2 regions of the Parashewanella tropica genome follow, and region 2 is predicted to be linked to the other one. Evidence: predicted binding sites of a transcription regulator. Region 2 holds the regulator's gene; the other holds the start of a gene.

Region 1 (12,180 bases), 1.2 Mb from region 2:
AATTACCATATGCCCCATCCATTAGATATGGATAATCCCAATCAGTAGTTAAACCGGCATCATCTTGACCATTATCACCCTTAACTAGACCATCTGTATTACCGTAAAGTTGAGACCAAGTATAACTTGCTTTAACCATCCAATCATCTTGCCATGCCCGCTCTAGTACTAAATCAACAGCATTATAAGTACGCTCAGCTTTTGGATAACCCAATTGTTCGGCAGTGAAATGATATGTTTCAAGCTTACCATCTTTGTCCGTATCCAATTCGAAGGTAACGTCACGCCCTGGATTCATTAGAACAAAGTGATGAACTTTTTTTCCAATCTTTTTAAAGGCTGCGTCTACACTAGCGTCATCAATTACGTTCTTCAATTTACGATGCGTAAACTTAGCCCCAAATGACCAATCTTCGTTAATCATACCTTGATAACCAAGCATAAACTCATCTTGATACATTGGTTTCAGATTCTTATCTGTTACACTGTCAGGAGAAGGAGCGACACCATCTCCTATAACATGTACATCGCCCAATTGATCACCTAGAATTGGCACATCGCCTTCACCAACACCTTTTAGCTCATAATACGTATGCTTATATGTCTCAGCGCCTGCCAAACGGACATTCGTATTAGCAGCGACAGGTAGGTGATAACGTCCTAAATTAGCGAAAACCTTATGTTCACCATCACCGGTTAAATCATAAGAAATACCAAATCGAGGAGCAAACTGATTTTTCATTTCAATAAATGTTTTGCCATCTGCATTTAAGTTCTCGAAACTTTCCCAACGAAGACCTAAATTCACAGTTAACTGATCAGTGGGTGTCCAAGTATCTTCAATGTAAAACGCTGAGTTATTCACATCGAAAGTACCACCTACTTTATAGTTTCTAACACGAGAATAACGTCCATCCTTGGTTATTGTATAACCGTTAGGAAGCTTCGTTCCAGCCTTATAGTTAATATAGGCATAATAAATACCACCAGATAGTGTTGTATCAGCTTCACTTGTATTTTTCTCAGCATCATAACCAAATTTTAGATTATGCTCATCGAATAAATACCAATTTGCATCAAAACGATATTGACGTCTCTTATCTGTATCAGTACGAATTGTAAAGTTTGACCATTGCCCTAGTGATTTTCTAGCTGAAAGATCATAAACGACAGGGTATTTGTCACCTGACCCCCTAACAATGTCCCTAAACTCAACTTCACCCGCCATTGCAGAAACGCTGAAATCATCAGTTATGTTACCGGTATAGCGAACAGACCAGCTACTACCTCCTGTTTTGGCAACACTTGTTGCATCTGGTTTCCCTGGAATCAGCTCTCTAGACTTCAATTCACCTTCATCATTAAAGGTCCAAGCCATAAGAGAGTGGTCTTCATTAATGTTCCAATCTAGCCTAGCTAAATAATATGGTGAATCATCATTTCGATATAAAGTTCTAGTTCCTGCACTGGTTAAATCTTTTAGTTTTTGCTCTCGCATTTCATACAGACCATAAAAGAACAGAGTATCTTTAATGATTGGAGCACTTACATAAACGTCGGTAGTATAACCTTTTCTTTCATCTTCACTGTTATCTACGATAATATCTCCGACACGATTACACTTAGTGTCATTTTTATCTTTACAGTCGCTAGATAAATATCTTGAGCTAGGGCGCTCCCCATATAGTCCACCAAGTTTCTGTCTATGTTGTAAGCCGAATTTAAATTCGTTTGTTCCAGATTTTGTTGTTGCGCTAACAACACCACCTGTTGAGCGACCGAATTCTGCAGAATAACCACCAGTTTTCACTTGAAATGCATCGTATGCTAAAAATGGAATTGTTGCCCCTCCAACACCATTTCTATAGTTAGTCATATTTAAGCCATTAACATAATATGTGTTTTCAGCTTGCGAAGCACCACCAAAGGTTGCAAGAGCGTTACCTTTTGCATCTGTAAAGCGTGAATCACCTAAATTAACTCCAGGTGCTAAAAGAGCAACAGAAGTCACATCCGGTGCTATTGGTAATCTTTCAAGTTCTGCGGCAGAAACATTAAAGGATGCTTCAGAGCTTGAAGTATCAACTGTTGCAATACGTGAACCAGTTACCTGTATAACTTCAATATCATCACCAGACTCAAGACGAATATCTAGTTGAGAAGTCTGACCAATGCCTATAATAACATCATTTATTACCGATGTTTTGTACCCCTCTTTTTCGACGCGTATATCGTACTTACCAACAGGAATGTTACTTAAATTGAATACCCCTTTGCTATCAGCAACAAGCTCTTTTTTATATCCATTTTCTTTGTTTGTAACGATTAAAATAACTCCAGCCAAAGCTGAATTACTCGATTGAGTTACGACTTTCCCTTGTAAGGTTCCATCCACGTTATTGGCATATGCCATAGACGCAGTTACGGATAAAGCCGTACAAACTGCAACACGTAATGCTGTTTTTTTAAACATAGTTCAATCTCCCTGGGCATTTTATGTCTTTATTGTTTTCTACCTGTTTTGAATTGCATCACATTCGGTAGTTCACTCAACTTAAAACTGCAACCATTAGTTACATAAATTTGTTGAATGACGCAATAAAATCACATTTACAACATTTAAGCAACATTGTTATCAAAAATATTTCAATACTGAAACAGTGTTCTTATTGACATAGTGGAGATTTGACAGAATAAAAATAGCGACGTTTACCAGTAGTTAGCTGTATTTATAGCTTTTAAGAGGCTTTGAAAGATGTAAACATAAAAAAACTGGGAAGAACCCAGTTTTTAATATTTTGTAAAATGTAACTTCTAGTTAGCTGTTAAAAGCTGTATTTGATACCTACACCGATACCATCATCATCGGCTGGTTTCATAGCCGTTTCGTGGGTACCTTTGAAGTCACTCTTATCAACCCGACCTTCGACGTAAAGTAATGTTTGTGGATCAACTTGATATTGGAGACTTCCAATGATGTTAGCTCGTTTAAAGGTATCACCAGCATAGGCTTGTTTGTAATCATTGCCAGCATTCAGGACATCGTACTCAACATAGAAACGCAGACCGTTGTCTAATAAGTAAGCCGCTTCAGCTTCAACGCCTTTTGATTTAGGGATCAAGCGTCCAATGTTATCAACATCATGGTAAGTGGTTTGATTGTAGTTTGCAGCCGCATAGAAACCAGCGGTATCCCAGTCTCCGTATACGATGCCGCCGCCATAAATTTTATCGACATCACTGGCTTTAGAACCATTGTTGTAGGCAATATCGAATTTACCTCGGTTATAACCTGCTGTTACAGTAACCATTGGAACGACTTTGTAACGTAATCCGATACCATAAGTATTTTTGTATGCGATGTTAGCTGGGACAGTGCCTTTAGCAGGAAATGGAGAGTTAGGAGAGGTTGGATCAATTTTAAAGTCGTTCTCTTTAACTTGGGCTTGAACAGCGACACTTAAGTTACCGAACGTATTACGATATTGGATGGTTTGATCACTACGACCAACACCGTTTACGCCACCGTCACTTTTAAAGGTATAAACACCAGCTGCTAGACCATCCCAAATCGCGCCATTATCGGTATCTTTTACTACATCCCACCAAGCACTCCACATTTTGCCGATAGCAAGACTGCCGTATACTGGGTGTGATAAGCCGACATACCCTAAACGATTATAGAAAAAATCACTTTTTTGATCAGAAACTAAGGCATCATTGTTTACTTTAAGCTCAGGGCTGCCTGCTAGGCTGACTCCCCACTCATAAGCACCAAATACTTTCCAGTCATTTTGCAATTTGTGTGTAAAATCTAAGTGAACTTTACTGCCACCATTGATGACTTCAGTCTTGCTATTAGTATTTACAACCGCGGCACCTATAGCACCTGAACCTGTAATTGATGTGTTGCCGTTGTCATATAACTGAGCAGCGAACACAACAGGAGATAACATTAACCCCGCTACAGCAGTTGCTAAAAAGGATTTTTTCATATCGAGTGACCTATACAGTTAAATGTTTCGCTCTTATAACAAAAGCATATAGGCACTCCAAGTTATTGAAATTAATCTTTATTAATGTAAACACTGGATTATATTGGAAATATTCATATCAAGCTTAACTGGTTACTTAACACTTGCACTAAACTCTCATTGGTTACGGCAAAAATAGGTTCAGCGATTGGCTTTATTTGTTTATCGATGTAGTAATCATAATCAATAGGTGAAGTTCTAAGGCTTACGGGTTCAGAACCCGCTAGAGTGTTGATATATTCAATTTTACAGCCCCGCTTGCTGTATTTGGGGTCACCAGTTAATACAAGCAATTGGTGAGCAACTTTTACATGAGGCGATGATTTAGCCGTGTAGTCTTCAAGCGGTCTTGTTAGTTTTCTTTTAAAAATTAGTTCGTTATCTAGATCAGCGTTTTTCAGTTTTGAAAGCTGCTCACTTAAGTACTGACTCAAAGGTTGACCATTGAACAGTCGCTCAAACAATTCAAATTGAATCCTTCTAGCAATTTGACTCCAATCGTGCCTTACATTTTCCATTCCTTTGAATGACAAGGTAAGTTGCTTATTTTTATCTCTATATTGTCCGACGTATCGCTTTTTGCTCCCTTGCTCAGAACCACGCAAAGTAGGCATGAAAAATTGTTCATAATGTTTTTCGAACTCAAGCACTAAAAAACTGTCCAGTTCATATTCTTTTTGTATTTTATTCTGCCAGTTAGCATTTATAATTTTGACTAATTCACCTCCAATCTCATCAAAATCAGCCTCTCGGTCTTCAACCCAAACAAACGTTGAATCAGTATCTCCATATATGACTTTGTGACCCAGTTCTTCAATCCACACTTTCGTTTGCTTCATGATCTCATGACCGCGCATTGTTATAGAACTTGCTAACTTTGCATCGTGAAACACACAACCTGTTGAGCCAAGTACGCCATACATGGAGTTCATGATGATTTTTATCGCTTGAGAGAGGGGTTGATTGTCATCTTTTTTAGCCAAATCACGTTGCTCGTTTAGCTTAGCAATTAAGTTAGGAAGAATAGGCTTATGACGACTAAAGCTGGCACCTAAGAATCCGGAAACATTGTCACTATTCGCGTCTGCTTCACCTTCAATTAAGCCTTTGGGGTCTATTAAAAATGTTCGGATTATTGATGGGTATAGACTTTTATAATCTAATACCAACACGTTCTTATACAGACCTGGTATTGAATCCATAACGTACCCACCTGGACTTTCTAATCCCTGACTAGCAGGAAATTGCGGTGCTACATAACCACTACGATGCAAGTGAGGTAAATATAGATTGTTAAATGCCGCCACCGAAGCACCAACGCGACCAAGTTCTAGCCCTGTGAGTTCACTCCTTGCAATCGCAAACTGCCATAGTTGAGTTTTCTCAAAGATTTCCCAAACCAAACGACAATCCGTTAAGTTGTAATGTGCTAACACCAATTTATCTTGATGAAATAAGTCGGTGATTTTAGTGCCACGATTTTTAACATCATCAATCGCTTTGCCTTCTCCAAGTAACTCCTGAGCCACAAACTCTAGCGAAAAGCTCTCAAACTGATAAAACGCCGCTTTAAGCCAATCAATACCATCTAATACTACCCGCCCCGGCAGGGAGAGCGTTTCAGGGCGATGTTTTTCTTCGACTTTCCAAGTTAACAAGCTTTGGTTACGACCTAAAGTTAACGGTATTTTGTGATATTTGGCTCTGCGATAAAGTAGACTTAAATCAAACGTCACTACTGCCCAACCAATGATGATGTCAGGATCGCATTCTTTAAACCAATCTAACAAGGCTAAAATGAGTTGATGCTCATTATCGACAAAATGTAAATAATCTGGCGCATCTTCAATGGCTTCTCCCACCATAAACACCGTTTGGTGGTTGTCACTATATAGCCCTACTGAATACAGCTCTCCATCCATTGCACATTCGAAATCGAGTGATACGCTTTTAAGCTTGTGTTGACTTGGTTGCTTGGCACTTCTTGCTTTATCTGCAATAAACCTTGGTGTAGAAAAGCGATCTGACGCAACAAATTGACCGAAAAAATCGACATCAAAAGCAATAAACCGTTCAATTAAATATCTATGTTCAGGTCGAATATCAGACTCAAATAACGGAATACTATATTCAGTAGCGATGCGTCTCAGTAAGCTCATATCACGACTGGATTTTACATAGAGCGCACTGACAGGTTGGAGCTTAAAGCTTTTTAATTCGACTGTTTGAGCTTGAAAGTTCACAGAAGGCGCGATTTGTTTTAACTTGGGTAAATCAGATTGATGACAAAAACAAATCCAATCAGCAGACGCAATATCAACTTGAATACAGCCATTTTCAGTGGCTATAAAGTATTCCAATAAGTTCTGTTTCCCATCATTTTTCAATCGACGAGTTAATACTTTACCTGTGATAATTTGCTGAGACATTTAAACGGTTACCGAGGTATTACCTAAAAATTCTAATAAGCATTTTGCACTAAACCTGTTAATATATACAGTTATATATGGAATGCCATTCTCGACTGTTAGAAATGGCTAATACCAACAACGGATAATCTTGCTACCAAATTATGCTCACAACTAAAATAAAAACTCGCATTCGCGCTATTTACAAAGACATTGCCGCAGCCTTGCCAAACTTTGTATCTCGCCGTGAGCAAAACTACATGGTGGCAGAAATATCAAAAACGCTTGCTGGCGAATACGATAAACATCGCCGAATTGTTGTCGTTGAAGCTGGTACAGGGATTGGTAAATCCCTATCTTATCTATTAGGCACAATCCCACTTGCCTTAGAGCAAAAAAAGAAAGTCATCATCGCAACCGCGACTGTTGCTCTGCAAGAGCAGCTTCTGCATAAAGACATTCCTTTCTTCCACCAGCAAGCCGAGCTAGGATTCAAGTTCGGTTTAGTCAAAGGTCGTCAGCGTTATGTTTGCCTATCAAAATTAGAAATGATGATTGGCACTGATTCGGGTGGTCAGGTAGCTATGTGGCAAACCAAGCCCGATCAAACTCAAATTAAACTACTTGAGCAGCTCCTAAAAGATTTCCATGAAGGTAAATGGAACGGCGAGATTGATACTTTAAAGCGCCCAATTCCAGATCATCTTTGGCAGCAGATTTCATCAGATAAACATTCCTGCCATCGTATGCAGCCAAATCACAGGTTATGCCCATTCCATTCAGCACGTGACGAAATGGATACTTGGGATGTGTTGATCGTAAACCACAGCTTGTTGTTTGCTGATCTTGAATTGGGTGGAGGTGTGATTTTACCCGATCCTGAAGACAGTTATTATGTCATTGACGAAGCACATCACTTACCAACAGTAGCTCGTGACTTTAGCAGCGCTCAATCTACAGTTAAAGCAACAGCTGATTGGTTAGAAAAGCTGATGAAAACCGTGAGTAAGCTGCAAAACCAAATCAAGAGTGATTCGGTCATTTCACCTGCGCAAAATTTACAAGATCATATTGCAGAGATGATGTCTGGTTCAAAGCTGGTTTCACAGTTTTTTGATTCACATTTAAAGCTATTTAATAACCAAGAGTCACGCTGGCGCTTTGAACATGGCAAGCTCCCAGAGCAGCTAAAGATACCAGCAGAAAACCTAGCCACAGCTTCAAAATCTGCGGTAAAGCAATTTGCCAAAGTGCAAAGTATTTTAAACGAAGCCATCAAAGACGGCGAAATACCAAAGCATCAAGCTGAATCACTGTTAACTGAAACAGGCTTTATGATGCAGCGCCTAGAGGGTGTCAGCAAGCTCTGGCGTTCCATGGCAAAAGAAGACTCAGCCAAAGGTGCGCCGTCTGCTCGATGGGCAGAATTATTATCAGGTAAGCAAGGCGATTACTTACTGCAAGCCTCCCCTATTGAAGTCGGCTTTATGCTCGAAAACTTATTATGGCAAAAAGCAGCTGGCGTAGTGTTATGCAGCGCGACATTAAGGGCGTTAAACAAATTCGATCACTTCTGCCATCAAGTTGGATTAACCTTAAATGACGGCAGCCGCTACTTAGCCTTACAATCTCCCTTTGACTATGAAAATAACGGCACTTTGTATTTACCTAAAATGCAATGTGAGCCAACGGACGATAACTTCACTCAAGAGTTAGCGGACAAGATTTTTCAACTCGTAGAAGGTGAAGCTGCAACCCTAGTGTTATTTGCCTCATATTGGCAAATGGATAAAGTCAGTGAACTATTAGAATCAAAATTGAAAACACCTGTATTGATACAAGGTTCAGCTCCAAGACAAGAACTACTCAAACAGCACTTCCAGCGCTGTGATGACAATAAGCCCAGCATTATCTTTGGTACTGGTAGTTTTTCAGAAGGTTTAGATTTACCCGGAGATTATTTAACGAATCTCATTGTGACTAAACTTCCATTTGCGGTGCCAACCTCACCAGTTGAACAAGCTCATGCGGAATACATCAAGCTCAAAGGCGGTAATCCATTTTTACAGCTAACCGTACCAGATGCCTCTAGAAAACTTATTCAAAGTTGTGGTCGACTATTAAGAAAAGAGCTCGACTATGGACGTGTCACAATTCTCGACCGTCGTTTACTCACCAAGCGCTACGGTAAATCACTCTTAGATGCCTTACCACCTTTTCGTAGGGTGGTTGAATAAATGTTACTAGAAAGTAGCCATTGGCTGATTTTATCGGGAGTAAGTATTGTTGCCGGCTTTATTGACGCCGTGGTCGGTGGCGGTGGATTACTGTCAATTCCTGCTTTACTTTCTGTTGGTATGCCTCCTCATGTTGCCTTAGGCACAAATAAACTTGCTGCCTGTTTTGGTTCATTTACGTCCGCAATGACCTATTTTAGACAGCAGTTCTTTACTCCAGCACTTTGGTATAACACCGCCATTGCCACTTTTGTCGGTGCCGTTTTTGGTAGCTTTTTAGTACTTGCAATTGATAACTATTGGCTCGAATTGATTTTACCTTTGCTCATCATTTCTGTTGCCCTATACACCTTATTCAGCCCAAACGCGATTGGCTGTAAAAATGAAATCAGTCCTAGTCAACCTCCTAATAAAATCAAGCAGTGGCTTAGCGGTTTCTTTCTTGGTGGTTATGATGGATTTGCAGGCCCAGGCATTGGTGCATTTTGGACCTTATCAGCTTCAAAGTTGTACTCTCTTCCAACATTGAACTGCTGTGGACTAGCAAGATCTATGACCTTAGTAAGTAATGTCACCGCCTTAGTCGTATTCATGCTACAGTCAGATGTAATGTATGATATTGGCATAGCTATGGGCTTATTCATGATGCTAGGCTCATTTATTGGGGCGCGCTTTGCTATTCGTTTTGGTTCGAAAGTAATAAAACCAATATTCATAAGTGTGGTCATTGTCATGTCCATTCACCTAGCATGGAGCAACTGGTTTTGAATTCATTAGCCTTGATAAGTAAGTTAGTCGAGCAACTGAATAAACTTGAACAAGAAGTGTTACAGCACGATGCCAAGCTTGCTCAGGGTGAATGCAAACTGCTACAAAATACTGATAGATTCAATGCCCAACTTTTTTTACAAACTGGAGCAAAACTTCAGCCTTGTATTCATCAGATCCGAACGCAAATTCAACAACTGGAAAAACGTTTGCGAGTAGGGTTGAATAAAGAAGCGATTGAAATCAGCTGTCAACAGATTCAAGATCAGTTCTCAGCGGTTAAGCGGGCTTTAGCCACCACCAACATCAATTTAAAGGCCGCTCGTCAAACTAAAGCATCATCGAGGGCTAGATACCTAAATAAACAACAAAAGGTGCATGAAAGCAGCGGGTTTGAATGGATTGCCAGTAACGTTATGCAAAGTTCTCACAAGCTTTATGATGAACTGAATAAGCATTTGAACTGGGCATCTCGCATTGAGCAAAAAATTCATGCTCTGGATTTACAACTATCGTCATGCTCAAGCAGAGAAAAGCTCAAACTTCAGCATGAAATATTGCAAACCCACAAGCGTTTAGGGAAGTGCCGCCAAGCTATCAGCTACATTGAAGAACGCATTGCATTGTTTGAACGTCCAAATTCAAAAAAAGGCTACTAACATTCTAATGCTGCCAATTGTTTATCACCCTTCATATTCTGATTTAGATTTACCAAGCAACCATCGCTTTCCCACCAGCAAATATCGCGATATTTATCAGTACTTATTGGATAATCAATTAGCCAATCCACAACAGTTCTACATGCCAGAACCAGCCAGTATTGATGACATCAAAACCATTCATTGCCCTGATTATGTGGAAAGCTTGTTTAACAATACTATTGACCCTAAAGTAATGCGACGAATTGGCTTTCCTTGGAGTGAAAAATTAGTTTACCGAAGTAGGCATTCAATAGCAGGAACCGCATTAACCGCAAAATTGGCATTAGAGCATGGAAGAGCAATACATCTAACAGGTGGCTACCATCATGCCCATTATGATTTTGGTAGTGGCTTTTGTGTTTTTAATGATCTTATATATGCAGCGGTGCAAGCATTAAAGGAACCCAATGTAGATAACGTCTTGATTTTTGATTGCGATGTTCACCAAGGGGACGGTACTGCAACAATGGCACAAGGAAACGACAGCATCATCACCTGCTCGTTACATTGCGGTAAAAATTTCCCAGCCAGAAAAGCGCTTTCAGATTATGATATCGAACTCGATAAAGGCACTTCAAATGATGATTATCTTGCAACAGTTGAAGAAACGTTAAACTTACTCATTCGTTTACATCAACCTGACTTGATTCTGTATGACGCTGGTGTTGATATCCATCAAGATGATGACTTAGGTTATCTTAATATTTGTGACCAAGGTATTGCGCAACGAGATAAGTTAGTATTTACACTCGCAAAGCAGCACCATATCCCTATTGCCGCTGTTATTGGCGGTGGCTATAGCCGTGATAAGCAACAGTTAATACAACGCCACTTCAACTTGATTCAACAAGCTACAAAATTATGCATTTAGGCTTTTTTTGTGCTTGTTTTCTTCTTTTTAGTACTTGCGCTAATTTCTCATCAACATCTGTATCTCTCCTTTCATACAAATAACCTTCTGTTGCTTTCACTCTCCCAGCTCCAAGCAACATGGACTTATGATCTTTCTTCACAGCAATTCGGAGATCAGATATTTCGGTAGATAAATAACTTCGCAATGTACTTTGCTGCTCTTGGGATAGAAAAGAAGATATTAATTCATCTCCCTCAACTAATGTGACAATAAAAGTATCTTGTTGCTGGTCAGCTTGCTTTTCAACAGAAAAGAAGAGCTTATGAGGAATAAATTTATCTCCTGTTCCACCCTTTTGCACTAAAAGCGGAATTTTCACCCGACGATTTTCATCAAGATTCTGACTTGCGATCTCAATGCTAACTTTGGATAAGTTATAGAATTGCTCTCCGTCTCGACATTCCCCCCAGTATACGACTCCTTGAACTCCAGATACTGCCATTTTCACCTCGCATAACTTTTGTCATCTGAATTAAAATCTGAATATATTGAAAGTAGAATTTAAGAATCTGTAGTCTCAACTTGTGGTTCAAGGGGCTTACTGAAGCAACTCTCAAGCTTAGCTATTACATCAATGGTTTTATTTAGCTCATCTTGAGCTTCTTTTGGTAAAGAATGAAAAATTTTCTTTAAGGCATGTATTACTTCAGGGGTTGTAGTCGGTGTTACTCCATTAACATCTGCGATAAATTGCTTCTTAAAGGCCTTTATCTCATCCGGTAACTCTTCTTTTAATGCTATATAGTGAGCCATCAATGCCATTTGAACGTTAATTTTTATACTCGCTACCCGTCGAATGTTTTGAATATGTTCCCTATGTGCTTGACTCGTTGCCTTAAGTTCCCCTTTCAATTTTCCCTTTAAATCTAGGTCAAGCTTTTGAAGCTTCAACTGTAGCTCTGACTCTTCTTTATCTAACTGTTTTTGATCTTGTTCAAACTGATCGATTTTCTCTAGCAAAGGTTTAGCCGCATCGGCAACCTTCTGAACTTGTTTTATTTGATCCATCACATCACTTTGAGTTGCAGAGGCTCCCGTATTAAATAAGTAACGAACTAAAGTCGCTGCTTTTGTTCCCCAGCTTTTAGCGCTTTGTTCACCAACTCCCACTAACTTCAA
Region 2 (12,180 bases):
CTCACCAAAGTTCACATAGCCTTGACCAAAGTTACCCAGTTTGCGAATAGCACCAAACACTTGCCACACGGATTCTTTTTGTTTTTTCTTACCGCTGAGTTCTTTGTGATACGTCGACACTTCCATTACGTGATCGTAGCCTAAGTACACTGGTACTAAGGTTACAGGACGTTTTGAGCCACGCAAAACACTGTTTACCGTCATGGCGAGCATGCCCGTTTTCGGATTTAATAATCGACCAGTACGTGAACGTCCACCTTCAGTGAAGTACTCAACGCTATAGCCTTTATCAAACAGCTGATCTAAGTAAGCGCGAAAAACAGAGGTATACAGTTTGTTGCCGTTAAAGCTACGACGAATAAAGAAAGCGCCACCTTTACGGAACATAGGACCTGCTGGCCAGAAGTTGAGGTTAATACCCGCCGCAATGTGCGGTGGTACCATCCCTTCGTAATAGAGAATGTACGACAATAAGAGGTAATCCATATGGCTGCGATGACAAGGAACATACACGATTTCATGACCGTCATGATGCAGCTGGCGTACCGACTCCGCACCTCTGATGTTAATGCCTTTATAAAGCTTATTCCAAAGCCAAGTTAGCAAGCGCTCACAAACCCTAACTAAGTTATCAGAATAAGCGGCAGCGATTTCATCTAGGTACTCTTCGGCACGAGCTTTCGCCTGCTCACGGGAGATTTTTTTACTTTTCGCTTCTTCATCAATGGCATCTTGGATCGCTTCTGATGCTAATAACTGTTTAAACAAAGTTTGACGCTTAGGTAAGTCAGGACCGGTCATCACTTTGCGCTGACGTCCAAAATGCACTCGAGCAACACGAGCGAGCTTATGTGCGATGCGCTCATCAGTACCGTGCTCATCCGCCATATAACGCAATGAAACGGCATTGGAAAATTGAATGAAGTTATGGCGCCCTAAAAATAGGATCATTAAGCACTTGCGCAACCAAGTTGGCGTTTCTCTCTCCAGTACTGCCGCCTTCATGGTGTCATCTTCTTTACCCGGCGTACGTCCCCAATACAGACTCACTGGCATAAGCTGAATATCCAACTGCGGATCTTGATGATGCCATTCAAGTAATTGACTGAAATTATTCAAATACTCTTGATCGTTTTGGTTTGAGCCAAACAAAGGCTTAGCCCCTTGTAAGCACACGACTCTGGAAACGGATTGCCCATTGATGGTAACGGGCTCATAAGGATCGGGCAGACCGTATTTGGCAGTGATTTCACTCAGCGCGGCAAAGTCACTGACGGATTCCGTTTTCATCACATAAACCAAAGGCTTGTCAGCCTTAATGTTTAAATCTGAAAATGGCTCTTGCGGTACGACGATAGTATGAACAAACCACTTTTGAATAAAACGCAAGGATTTAAAAAACCAGGAATCATGTTTGAGCATAGGAGCGTGACGTCTAAATCTAAATATTCCCTCTAGAATACCAATTTATCGAAGCGAGGATAAGTAATTGTTTTATTCAACAACATAAATCTTTGCTTTGTACGAACTGAAATTATCAATTTGTTCTTATCTCAATTCCTAGGGGGTATAACCTTGGCATGATGAGTAAATAATATTTAACCTGATTTTTATCTCACTAAAATGAAACAACATTTTTTTACTGGGATAATGCTCTACTCCAGTTTTTATTCAAACGTTTATGCTAGCAGTTGACGTTTCACTTCGTTTTCAAGTACGTGGCACTTACCGAGCCACCGATAGGGTCGTGTTTAAAAGCAGTCCGCAAAAGCTGTATCAAGTCACTGAAACAGGCAAAGCAGTTACGTTTTCAACGGTATTGTGTTTTCATCAAAATGATACTTACTCTTCATTTAAATCACGACATACGTTTGTCGCTTTTTCAGATTCTTACAAAGCCGATATAAAAAAACTAAAAAAATTAGTTGAGAAATTTTTCATTCAAAAAGAGCAAAAATCAAAACTCCAAAAAATCGAAACCTTCGAATATCACTTATTCGAAAAAAGTGATAGCTGTAAGGTTATTGATCAAAGTGTCCCCGATTATCGGTGCTGCCTATATGGTGAAGCAAGATTGGAGTTTCACCGAGTGGTTCATTTCGTAGAAGGTTCACCACTACCGTTCGCCATGCAAATCGATTTAATCGATGACATGATCGATGGGCTCGACACCTGTACCGGTGGAGTACAATCTCGAATTTCTGAAGCATACCGTAAACTTCACTTTTCCTATTTAGGTGCCAACGGCGTGTTAAAAAACCTGTGTTCTGAAATGGTCAAGGTTGAAGCACAGCGGTATTTTACGGAACAAAACCGAGGATCATCATACCGTTCCCTCGGAAGAGAATATGAATCACATATTGTGCATCACCTCATCAGAAGTGTAGATCCGATGTTTGCCATTGAAGCCGCTGCTGATGACAGTGGTATCGGTTATCGAAGAAAATACCCTGAGCACTATTATTCTCATTTTGCTCGACAAGTTGGAGCTTTGCTTACCGCTTCACATATCATGAGTACGATTTGTGAACGCTATTTTGAAAATCTAACTGGTCACTTGCAAAGGCATCGAATGATTTCTGCGACCAATTCAGTGGTGGACTTTACTCAAATTAAAGGAGAGTTATTACAAGACATCAATTTATTAGTGTTAGAGCCATTCAACTCCTTTTTACTTGATAAAATAAAACTGTCCGATTTACTTAATTACGATGGTTCTTCAAGTGGAGTAGACGTTCGTTCACTCAACCTCCATTGGTTAGGGATCCTTCAACGGCAATATCGAGCGCATTTTGCTCCAATGGCAACAAGTGTATGTACATTGACGGCATCGCCACATAACAGAAAACAACAGCAGACGGTAAAACCTACCTTTAACGTTAAACAAGCTTGGGGTAATTTCTTTTGGGTACAACATAAAGGTACACAAACAGGACTCAATGTTTATCAAATTCTTCATTTGGCAAGACGTGAAACCAACAGAAACATTCTTACTGGCTACTTAAATGCACTAGAAGTTAACTCATTAGAAGAAGCTAAGCAGTGCCTGAGTATTGTCATTTTTCCTGAATCACGGACAATTCATCAGCTGCTCCATAATCATCCCTTAGTACAATTTCGCGTCTTTAATTTTTTCAATACCGTCTTGGAAGATGAGTTTATTGAGCTTCAACAGCAGCTAGCGAAAAACAGGTCTTCTAAAAAAGCCAGCGTAGATTATGACAAATTAACGCCTTTACGCTATCTATCCAAGGTTGAATTTCAAACATTAAAATCGATGTCAAACAATCGGTTACAACTTTGCATTGTCGTTGAGCAAGCGAGGAGAGGCATCCTCATTACCTCCGAGCAAGCTATGCATATATGTAGGTTAGGTAAGCTAGAACTTATATTGAGAGATAACAGTAGACTTGCCGCCGATGGCGTAAACCAAGTATTCAGCTTTCTACTCAAAGAAAGTGATACGTTTGCTATCCAGATCTTGTTGTCCTTTATTCATTCGCAAAACCCATCGTTAGATGCCAAAGCAGAGACCAATTGTTGCCCTGAACGGTTACTACTGCGGGTTGTTACGCTAAATAGCTTCAAACTCACAGCCCATGTACTCAAACTTTTACCACCTGAAGCCCTCGAACGAGAACTTCAAATTGCTCCCGAAAATGGCTCAATACTGCATCAATGTATACACTCAAACCACCTCAACGCATTTAAGGCTCTGATTGCCTGTGAGTCGATCAATCTAAACCAAATGACCGCCAAAGGCACCGCTCTGCAAATGGCCTTGAGCCACACACAGTACCAACCATTTTTATTACAACTATTGCAACAAGGGCGGCTGCGCTTGTTTCTTCCATTACAAGTTGAGCAAAAATGCAATTTTGAACTAGCTCAAAACGAACAACTGAAAATTTTAACAACAGAGTTAACACAGCGCTTAAAACGAGCTAGAGAGGCATTGCGTTTCTTGCCTGAACGACCCAAGACAACGATTTATCAACAAGAACAGCAAGCCGAAAATGATTGGGAACAGAGCTGGGAAAAAGTAGAGAGCTGTGGCGAAATCAATGTTATGTATGAGCTTATCCATCTCTCATTTAACTGTCATTCAATTGCAGACGTCGTCAATAAGATAAAGGAGCACCCCGCTCTTAACTGGCAATCAGCCCATGTATATTTTAAAAATTTAGCTTGGTGTATTAAGTGCTCAGGTTGGATAGCAAACCCCAAAGGCAACGATGAACAAACTCGTAGTTATATACGCTTGTTACCCAATATTCCAAAGCCCTTACTTGCCTGCTGGCTAGAGTTTGCCAAACAATTGAATGTCGACAGTCTAACCGCTGCCATCATTATCCATTCTTTCAATGAAAATCTAACTGAACATGTAACCCATCAGGAATTAAATTGGCTTTGTCAACACCCTGAGTTAATTCCACTTGAATGCTTTGACAGGGACTACCCTCAAAAACAACAGCATCAACTGCTTCTCACAGCCATCAAAACTGGGAATGTCCAATTGGTCGAACAAAGGCTAGTCCATCTGAATGAGAATCTCCCTCTTGCCCAGTCGCTTCCATTTATTCCTCTAATCGAAGCCGTTAAGGCCAAGCAACCTCAGGTTGCAATAAAAATTATCGAGCATGCTCCTGAGCAAGTGTCGCTTTTCTGCTCTCTTATAGGTGGCAATGCCTTCCAGTTAGCCGCCTATATGAGTGATTCGCCCGAGGTCATAAAGGCTATGCTGCCTTATTGTAAAATCAATGAGCTCGCTCCCTGTGCATATTCAGCCTTGGATTTTGCATTAGAAAGAGGACACATAAACAATGTCCAACAATTACTGACTCATCAACATATCGACTTATTCCGACAAGCAGACAATCACCTGTTCATTTATAAACAGCTTCAAGGTAAAGTTTCAGATGAACGACTCAATCATGCCATTGTGCATACCAGTGGCCACGATCCCTCCAGAGAAGCGCCTATGGATGTCAAGTCAGAGCTGGCTCCTTATAGATTTAAATGGCTGGCTCTTACGCCTGATGTCAGTCACACACTTCACCAATTTAATCAATTACTCTCAAAATGTGATGCCGACGCCCTAGTTGATGTAGAAAACACCTTTACAACAGGTTTCAATTTTAAAAACAAAGAATTAAAGCGTGGGATGATTCGAATTTTGCAAGCCCATTTAGCTGTACGGCTCAATAGAAAACCAACTCATAGGCAAAGCCATGAACGGTCAACAACAAGGGGGCGTTCTCAACTATAAACAGATCATTGGTTTCAGCCGAGGACGTGTTATTTATTTAGCTGATACCGCAATATCAAAGCTCGGTAATTGAGCACTATTTGAGGAAATATCATCAAGCGTTGTCGTACTTTGTCCGCCAAAGCTCACATTGAACTGGTAATTATCCAATCCATAACTGTTCTTACAGTTAGCATTAGACAGAGTAAGCGCTTTGCTGGCCACAGCGTACGACATATCCATAGTACATAATGCCGTTCCTAATTTATCGGGAGCTGCACCGTCGGGCTGGAACCCTATCAGAAAATTCACTGTGGTTGCTGAGGTGGGAATATCGTTATCTGCAGAGGCTGGTACATGGAAATCCAACGTATAATCGCCGCCTTGAGAATCCTGCTTTATGGCGTTGAAACCACCACTCATATAAAACTGTGATGAATTGGAATAATAGAGCTCTACCGGAGTTGAGGTATCCTCTTCAGCAATGGTTGCACCTTGAACAGTAAGTTTGCCACCAATAGCCATAGGTATAAGTTGCATAGCCATGGAGTGCGTTGAGAACACCAGTAATAGACTAGTAAAAAGGCGTGATATTTTCATAACAGAAAGTGGTGATTGATTTGTGTAAAACGCTAACAAAGCCATCATGTCATAGCGAGTATAACCCTCTTACTATTCAGTAAATATTCAGAAAAAAGCCCTTCTTACGGTGATCATAAGAAGGGCTTATCAGTTAACGGATTAATCCATTAGTATTTATAAGACACACCCAGCAATAATTGCTTTTCAGTGGCAATCCAACGGAATGGATCAGCATTGTCTTCGGCTCTCACCTCCAAATGATCTCGACGCAATAAATTTAGCGCATCTAAAGACACTCTAAATTGATCATTAATTTGATAGGAGAATGACGCGTCCAGCTGGCCGAAACCTTCCTGCTTAACGGTTGAACTGACTAAGAAATCAGAACGATAGTTATAAGATAGACGACCTGAGAAGTCGTTTTTCTCATAAATGGCGACAAGGTTATAACTGTTGTCCGATAAACGCTCTAGCTCAATGTTTGGCAATTCTGGGTTAGGAGAAGGTACATCTGAATCCACATAGGTGTAGTTCGCTTGTACCCCTAATCCATCAAATGGAGCGGGTAAAGAAGTAAAAAACTGCTGATAGGCTAATTCAATCCCTTTTACCGTGCCGGAACCACCATTGCGCTTACGACGAATATCAAACTCTTGACCACCAATGGTTTCTTTACTTTCTATCGTTTGTAAGAAACCATCGACTTTTTTGTAGAATAAACCTGAAGAAAGTAACCCACCTTCTTCAAAATAGTATTCCAGTGCCAAATCTAAGCTGTCAGCGGTAAATGGGTCTAAGTCAGGATTACCACCCGAACCACGCCCTTGTTCATAGTTCAGTGCCAATGATGGTGCTAAATCACCTAAATGCGGTCTTGCAAAGGTTCGAGAACCCGCAAATCGCAAGATCACTTCTTCTGTAAGCTCTGCATTGATGTTGAAGGAAGGTAACCACTCCGCATAATCTTTGTTATCGGTAACATCTTCATAAATCGGCTTGTTATCAGCGTCTTTATTACCCGTATCAAAGAAATAATCTGCTGTGGTTTTGGTTTTCACATAACGCACGCCAAAGTTACCGCTAACGTAGATATCGCTGATCACAGTATCAAAATTGGCTTTTAGATACAGTGATGACACATCTTCAGAATAATCAAAGTGATCTTTTGGATTTTGGATGGTTGATTGCGAGCCAAAGCCATAGTGCTTACGAATTTCGGCATCTCTGCTCAATAAATACGTTGGGTTAATCGCCACATATTGTCCAAAGAACTGAGCACCACTGTATTTGCTCATAAAATTGTTCCAGCGACTCGGCTCAACTAATCCCAATGGATCCGTTGTGCCATAGGTTTTACCTGAAGCATCAAAAATATGGTTATTTTGGGTGTTTTTGATGGTTTCAAGTTTTGCCAGACGAATGCCAGCTTCTAGCGAGGTAATGAGTCCCTCATCAAAAAAGTAGTCAGCATCTAGCTTAAAGGCTTTTTCATTCGCACTGAGCTGGCGACTTAAGTGACGCCACTGCACCATATTAAAGTTGCCTTTATCCGCCACATTAAAGTCACCGAAGTCGACAGCTGGCGGTTGGTTAGGGAAACCACCTTGATTAACGGTTACTGGTAATTTGTCCCAGTTATCACGGATCCTTGAGTTACGAAACGCCGTTTCATTGTCGGTATCGATATAACTTGCTTCTGTGCTGATCGCCCAATTATCAAACTTGGTTTCAAATCCGACAGCGGCATCATAGGTTTTGGTATAACGATCATCAATCATGCTCAGTACATCAAACGTCATATCACTGAACTTAACGCTCTTTGCATAAGGCTTTTTAGCATTCACGCCTGTAAAGTCGGCATCAATAATGTTGGCAGCGTTAAAACCCCATACATACTCTTGACGCTTTTGCACAGAGGTATAATCGGTGTAACCACCATCAAAATAAAACTTGGTATCAGCATCTAACGCGTAATCCACACCAAGGGAATACACTTTACGCTCACGATCACCCCACGCTGGTGAAGAGTTCAGAGACTTAATTGCTTTAGCGCCTTCTGGCGCTTTGCCACTCGGGAAGTCACCTGTAATGTTGGAAAACTTGGAAACGCGAACTTGATCTTCACGGAAGGTACGCTCTAAGTAAGAAACACCAAGGATCACCCCCAGCTTTTCATCTTCACCGTCTAAATCCCAAACATTCCCCGTAACAATCGAGCCGCGTGGTGACCACTTTTTTGAAAGCTCACTGTAATGAGATTTAACGCTACCAGCAAAAGTAAAACCATCGAGGCTCAATGCATCAGTACGTTGAATATCCACTACGCCACCAATACCGCCCTCAATCAAATCCGCTGAAATGGATTTATACACTTTCACCGAGCCCACCAGCTCAGCAGGAATATCTTCAAAGCTGGCGAAACGGTTGATACTCACATCCGAAGAACCACCAAAGTAGTTACGGCCGTTCAGTAAGGTTGCCACTTCATCCAAACCACGAATGGCAATGCCAGAGGCTTCACCACGAGAACGGGTGATTTGAATCCCAGGAATACGCTGCAAAGACTCTGCAACGTTAATGTCAGGGAATTTACCAATGTCTTCTGCGGTGATCACATCCGACACTTCACTTGAATCTTTCTTCTGTGAAATCGAACTTACGATACTAGAACGAAGCCCAGTAACGATGATTTTTTCAACATCTTCATTAGATTGATTGTCGGTAGGCGTATTTGCAAGTGCCAATTGAGAACCAAAAATCAGTGACAAAGAACTTGCCACCACTGTGGGAGTCAGTTTTGTTTTCATTATCAATGTCCATATATGTTTATTTTTATAAGATACAGCATTAAATATGATAAATAATACATATAGAACAATCAACGACATTGAGGTATGTCTACTTAAAACGCAAGGTTTTTAAGTCAATAAAAAACAATGAGCTAGATTGTAGCGGTTAAATTTTAACTTCTTGAGTTCCATGCTTAATTGATTAACTCTTGCGCTACAGTAATTACTGTATATAATACCAGTAACACTGTATAGACAAACAGGCATTACGATGAGACCACTGACTCCAAGACAAGCTGAAATTTTAGAGCTGATCAAAAGTAATATTTCCGAAACGGGCATGCCACCGACACGCGCAGAAATTGCTCGCCGCCTTGGATTCCGAAGTGCCAATGCTGCCGAAGAGCATTTAAAAGCCCTAGCCAAAAAGGGTTACATTGAGATCATGCCGGGAACGTCACGTGGTATTCGTCTAACACAAGAAGTTACTGAACAAGAAACAGGGCTACCTTTAATTGGTCAAGTCGCCGCTGGTGCGCCTATTCTCGCTCAAGAACATGTTGAGCAGCATTATCAAGTTGATGCTCATCTATTTAAACCTGCTGCCGACTTTTTACTGCGAGTTCGTGGTGACAGCATGAAAGACATTGGTATCTTAGAAGGTGACTTATTAGCGGTACATAAGCAGCAACAAGCCAACAATGGACAAGTCGTTGTAGCGCGCTTAGAAGACGAAGTGACTGTTAAGCGTTTTGAACAAAAGGGAAATGTCGTTTACCTACATGCAGAAAATGAAGAGTATGCCCCTATAGAAGTTGATTTAACCTATGAGCAGTGTGAAATCGAAGGTTTAGCAGTCGGTGTGATACGCAATGGAGAATGGTTATGAGTATGCAATCAATAGGAACACAACACCATCCTGGACTTTGGCAAAGTGATAATGTTTGGCAGCCTCAAGCCATTAACACTGTGCAAACTCAGTCTTATGGGCTCACTGAACTTCAAACCCTTAGTCCACAACTGGCTCAGTTGAGCCATCAAGGGCGCTGGATAGTACTGATCAATCCGCCTAGCAATGACTACAAAACGATTTTGGCAAAAGCAGGGATAGCCATAAACAAAGTACTCTTGGTTCATACCAAAGACGAAGTCGAAACCTTATGGGCAATGGAGAAGGCACTGACTTCAGGCACCAGCAGCGCCGCGATTTGTTGGACCTCAAGCTTAGACATGAAAGATAAGCGCCGCTTACAGTTGATCACTAAAAGTGCTCGCGCCATGGGCATTATTTTCGAAACTGAAGCCGATATATCAAGCTCTATGCACAAAACGTCAACCATGACGGCTTACGCGCACTAAGGTTTCTGTAGTATTTGAGGCGAACTTCAATTATTACGGCATCGGTCTGAAGTTAATGACCTTTGCCTGAGAAGCAGCAGCTCTTCTTTATAGAGATAAACCTATCAGCGACTTCCTAACATTCCATAGTTTCTATTTCTCATTGTCACTGCAATTATTTTTTCATCACTTCTAGTCTGAATTTAAGCAAAATTTCAAAAACCTTAACTTGATCAATCGGTAAGCACCAAGTATGGTAACCTGAATAATAAATTAACAATTTATTATCATTTAATTGTTTTAATTAAAAGAAAGACATAAAAACCTAGCAAAATTCAATATGAATGCTTTGCTTAAAGTAAGGCAGAAAATTAAATCCGCTGAATTAGGTTGAAATGTCCCAGTGAAAAGCTGTCGTACTATTTGATTCGCTGTTAAGCGCCAAAGTGGAAACACCAAAGCAGTATGAAATAGCATTACCATTGTCGTACCGGAATAGACACGTCATATCGTCTCACCTCGGAGTTGTTGGAAATTAACCACTACGCTCTTAGATATCATCAAGCTTTTGGGAACCGGAGAGTTCGCATAGGGCTGTGGGATACTGTGTAACTCTTCTTTGTTTAGCAAAGGAGACGTCAAGTGAAGCGAGTGTTGTATTGTTTGTTGGGCGCACTGATGGTGCAGCCAGTTTGGGCCGAGTCGATGCGCCTGAATATGACCCAAGGGGTGACAGGGATAAGCCACGAAGTTTATCACCTGCACATGACTATTTTTTATATCTGCTGCGTTATCGGGGTGATTGTCTTTGGCGTGATGATCTACGCCATGATCATGCATCGCAAATCCAAAGGCGCTGTTGCCGCCAATTTCCATGAAAGTACCAAAGTCGAAATCTTATGGACCATCATTCCATTTGTGATTTTGATTGCCATGGCGATCCCTGCAACCAAAACCTTATTGGCGATGGAGGATCCCAGTAACTCCGACCTCACGATTAAAATCACTGGCTCACAGTGGAAATGGCATTACGACTATTTTGATAAAGGCGTGGGCTTTTACAGTGTCCTTGCCACCCCCAGAGATCAAATCGAAAATAAGCAAGCCAAGCAAGAACACTACTTACTTGAAGTCGATAAGCCATTAGTTCTCCCCACAGACCGTAAAATTCGTTTCTTAATGACCTCTGACGATGTGATCCACTCGTGGTGGATGCCTGCGTTTGCGGTGAAAAAAGATGCTATTCCCGGTTTTATCAATGAAGCTTGGGCTAGAATCGACAAACCGGGGACTTACCGAGGTCAATGTACCGAATTATGCGGTAAAGACCACGGTTTTATGCCTATTGTAGTGAAAGCCGTTGAAGGGCCAGAATTTGATACATGGCTGGCCTCGCAAAAGCAAGCGCAACTCCAAGCCGCAGCAAAAGCGAAAGCGGCTTTATCTAAAACCCTCACTAAAGACGAACTCTACAAAAAAGGCGAAAAAATATTTCTCGCCCACTGTGCGGCATGCCACCAGCCAACAGGCTTAGGTATTCCAGGGGTATTCCCCGCATTAAAGGGCGCTGAATATGTCTTAGGTCCAGCAGAAAAGCACATACATATTGTGAAATTTGGTTGGCCCGGCAGTGCCATGCCGCCTTTTGGTAAACAGCTGACTGCTGAAGAAATTGCGGCTGTTGTCACCTACGAGCGTAATGCTTGGGGTAACAACGTGGGTGATGCGGTGCAAGCTGCTGATGTTGAAAAAGTTGAAAAGTAAGGGATAACAATGACTACAGCAAACCCTCAAACCAATGAAGCCGTTGAGGCGGTTCATGAAGAAACGGCTCATAATGATCATGGTCATCCACCAAAAGGCTTAATGCGCTGGATATTAACCACTAATCATAAAGACATCGGTACTCTCTATCTGTGGTTCAGTTTAACCATGTTCTTTATTGGCGGCGCGATGGCGATGGTGATTCGAGCCGAATTATTTGAACCGGGCCTTCAATTGGTCGATCCACACTTTTTTAACCAAATGACCACAGTTCATGGCCTTATCATGGTATTTGGGGCAGTGATGCCTGCCTTTACAGGACTGGCGAACTGGCTTGTTCCCATGATGATTGGCGCACCCGATATGGCGCTGCCTAGAATGAATAACTGGAGTTTTTGGATCTTACCCTTTGCGTTTTTGATCTTACTGAGTTCACTGTTTATGGAAGGAGGCGGCCCC

The links. The regulator LexA, encoded in region 2, represses DNA repair genes until DNA is damaged. The targets are predictions, from matches to a motif close to TACTGTATNNNNATACAGTA.
Region 1: E2H97_RS12860 (DNA polymerase II) is a predicted target of LexA. The motif match lies at 6,517-6,536, and genes of this name have one in related genera.

The regions. Positions count from the first base shown of each region.
Region 1 covers NZ_CP037951.1:2,928,112-2,940,291, forward strand. Annotated here, with positions in the region: gene E2H97_RS12850 (TonB-dependent receptor) at 1-2,473, opposite strand, end outside; gene E2H97_RS12855 (porin) at 2,826-3,995, opposite strand; gene E2H97_RS12860 (DNA polymerase II) at 4,109-6,463, opposite strand; gene dinG (ATP-dependent DNA helicase DinG) at 6,607-8,679, shown strand; gene E2H97_RS12870 (sulfite exporter TauE/SafE family protein) at 8,680-9,447, shown strand; gene E2H97_RS12875 (primosomal replication protein) at 9,444-10,106, shown strand; gene E2H97_RS12880 (histone deacetylase family protein) at 10,114-11,019, shown strand; gene E2H97_RS12885 (hypothetical protein) at 11,000-11,503, opposite strand; gene E2H97_RS12890 (hypothetical protein) at 11,563-12,180, opposite strand, start outside.
Region 2 covers NZ_CP037951.1:4,090,654-4,102,833, forward strand. Annotated here, with positions in the region: gene plsB (glycerol-3-phosphate 1-O-acyltransferase PlsB) at 1-1,422, opposite strand, end outside; gene E2H97_RS18190 (ankyrin repeat domain-containing protein) at 1,682-5,269, shown strand; gene E2H97_RS18195 (hypothetical protein) at 5,303-5,794, opposite strand; gene E2H97_RS18200 (TonB-dependent receptor) at 5,998-8,637, opposite strand; gene lexA (transcriptional repressor LexA) at 8,891-9,508, shown strand; gene E2H97_RS18210 (cell division inhibitor SulA) at 9,505-9,978, shown strand; partial or broken gene coxB (cytochrome c oxidase subunit II) at 10,600-11,709, shown strand; gene ctaD (cytochrome c oxidase subunit I) at 11,731-12,180, shown strand, end outside.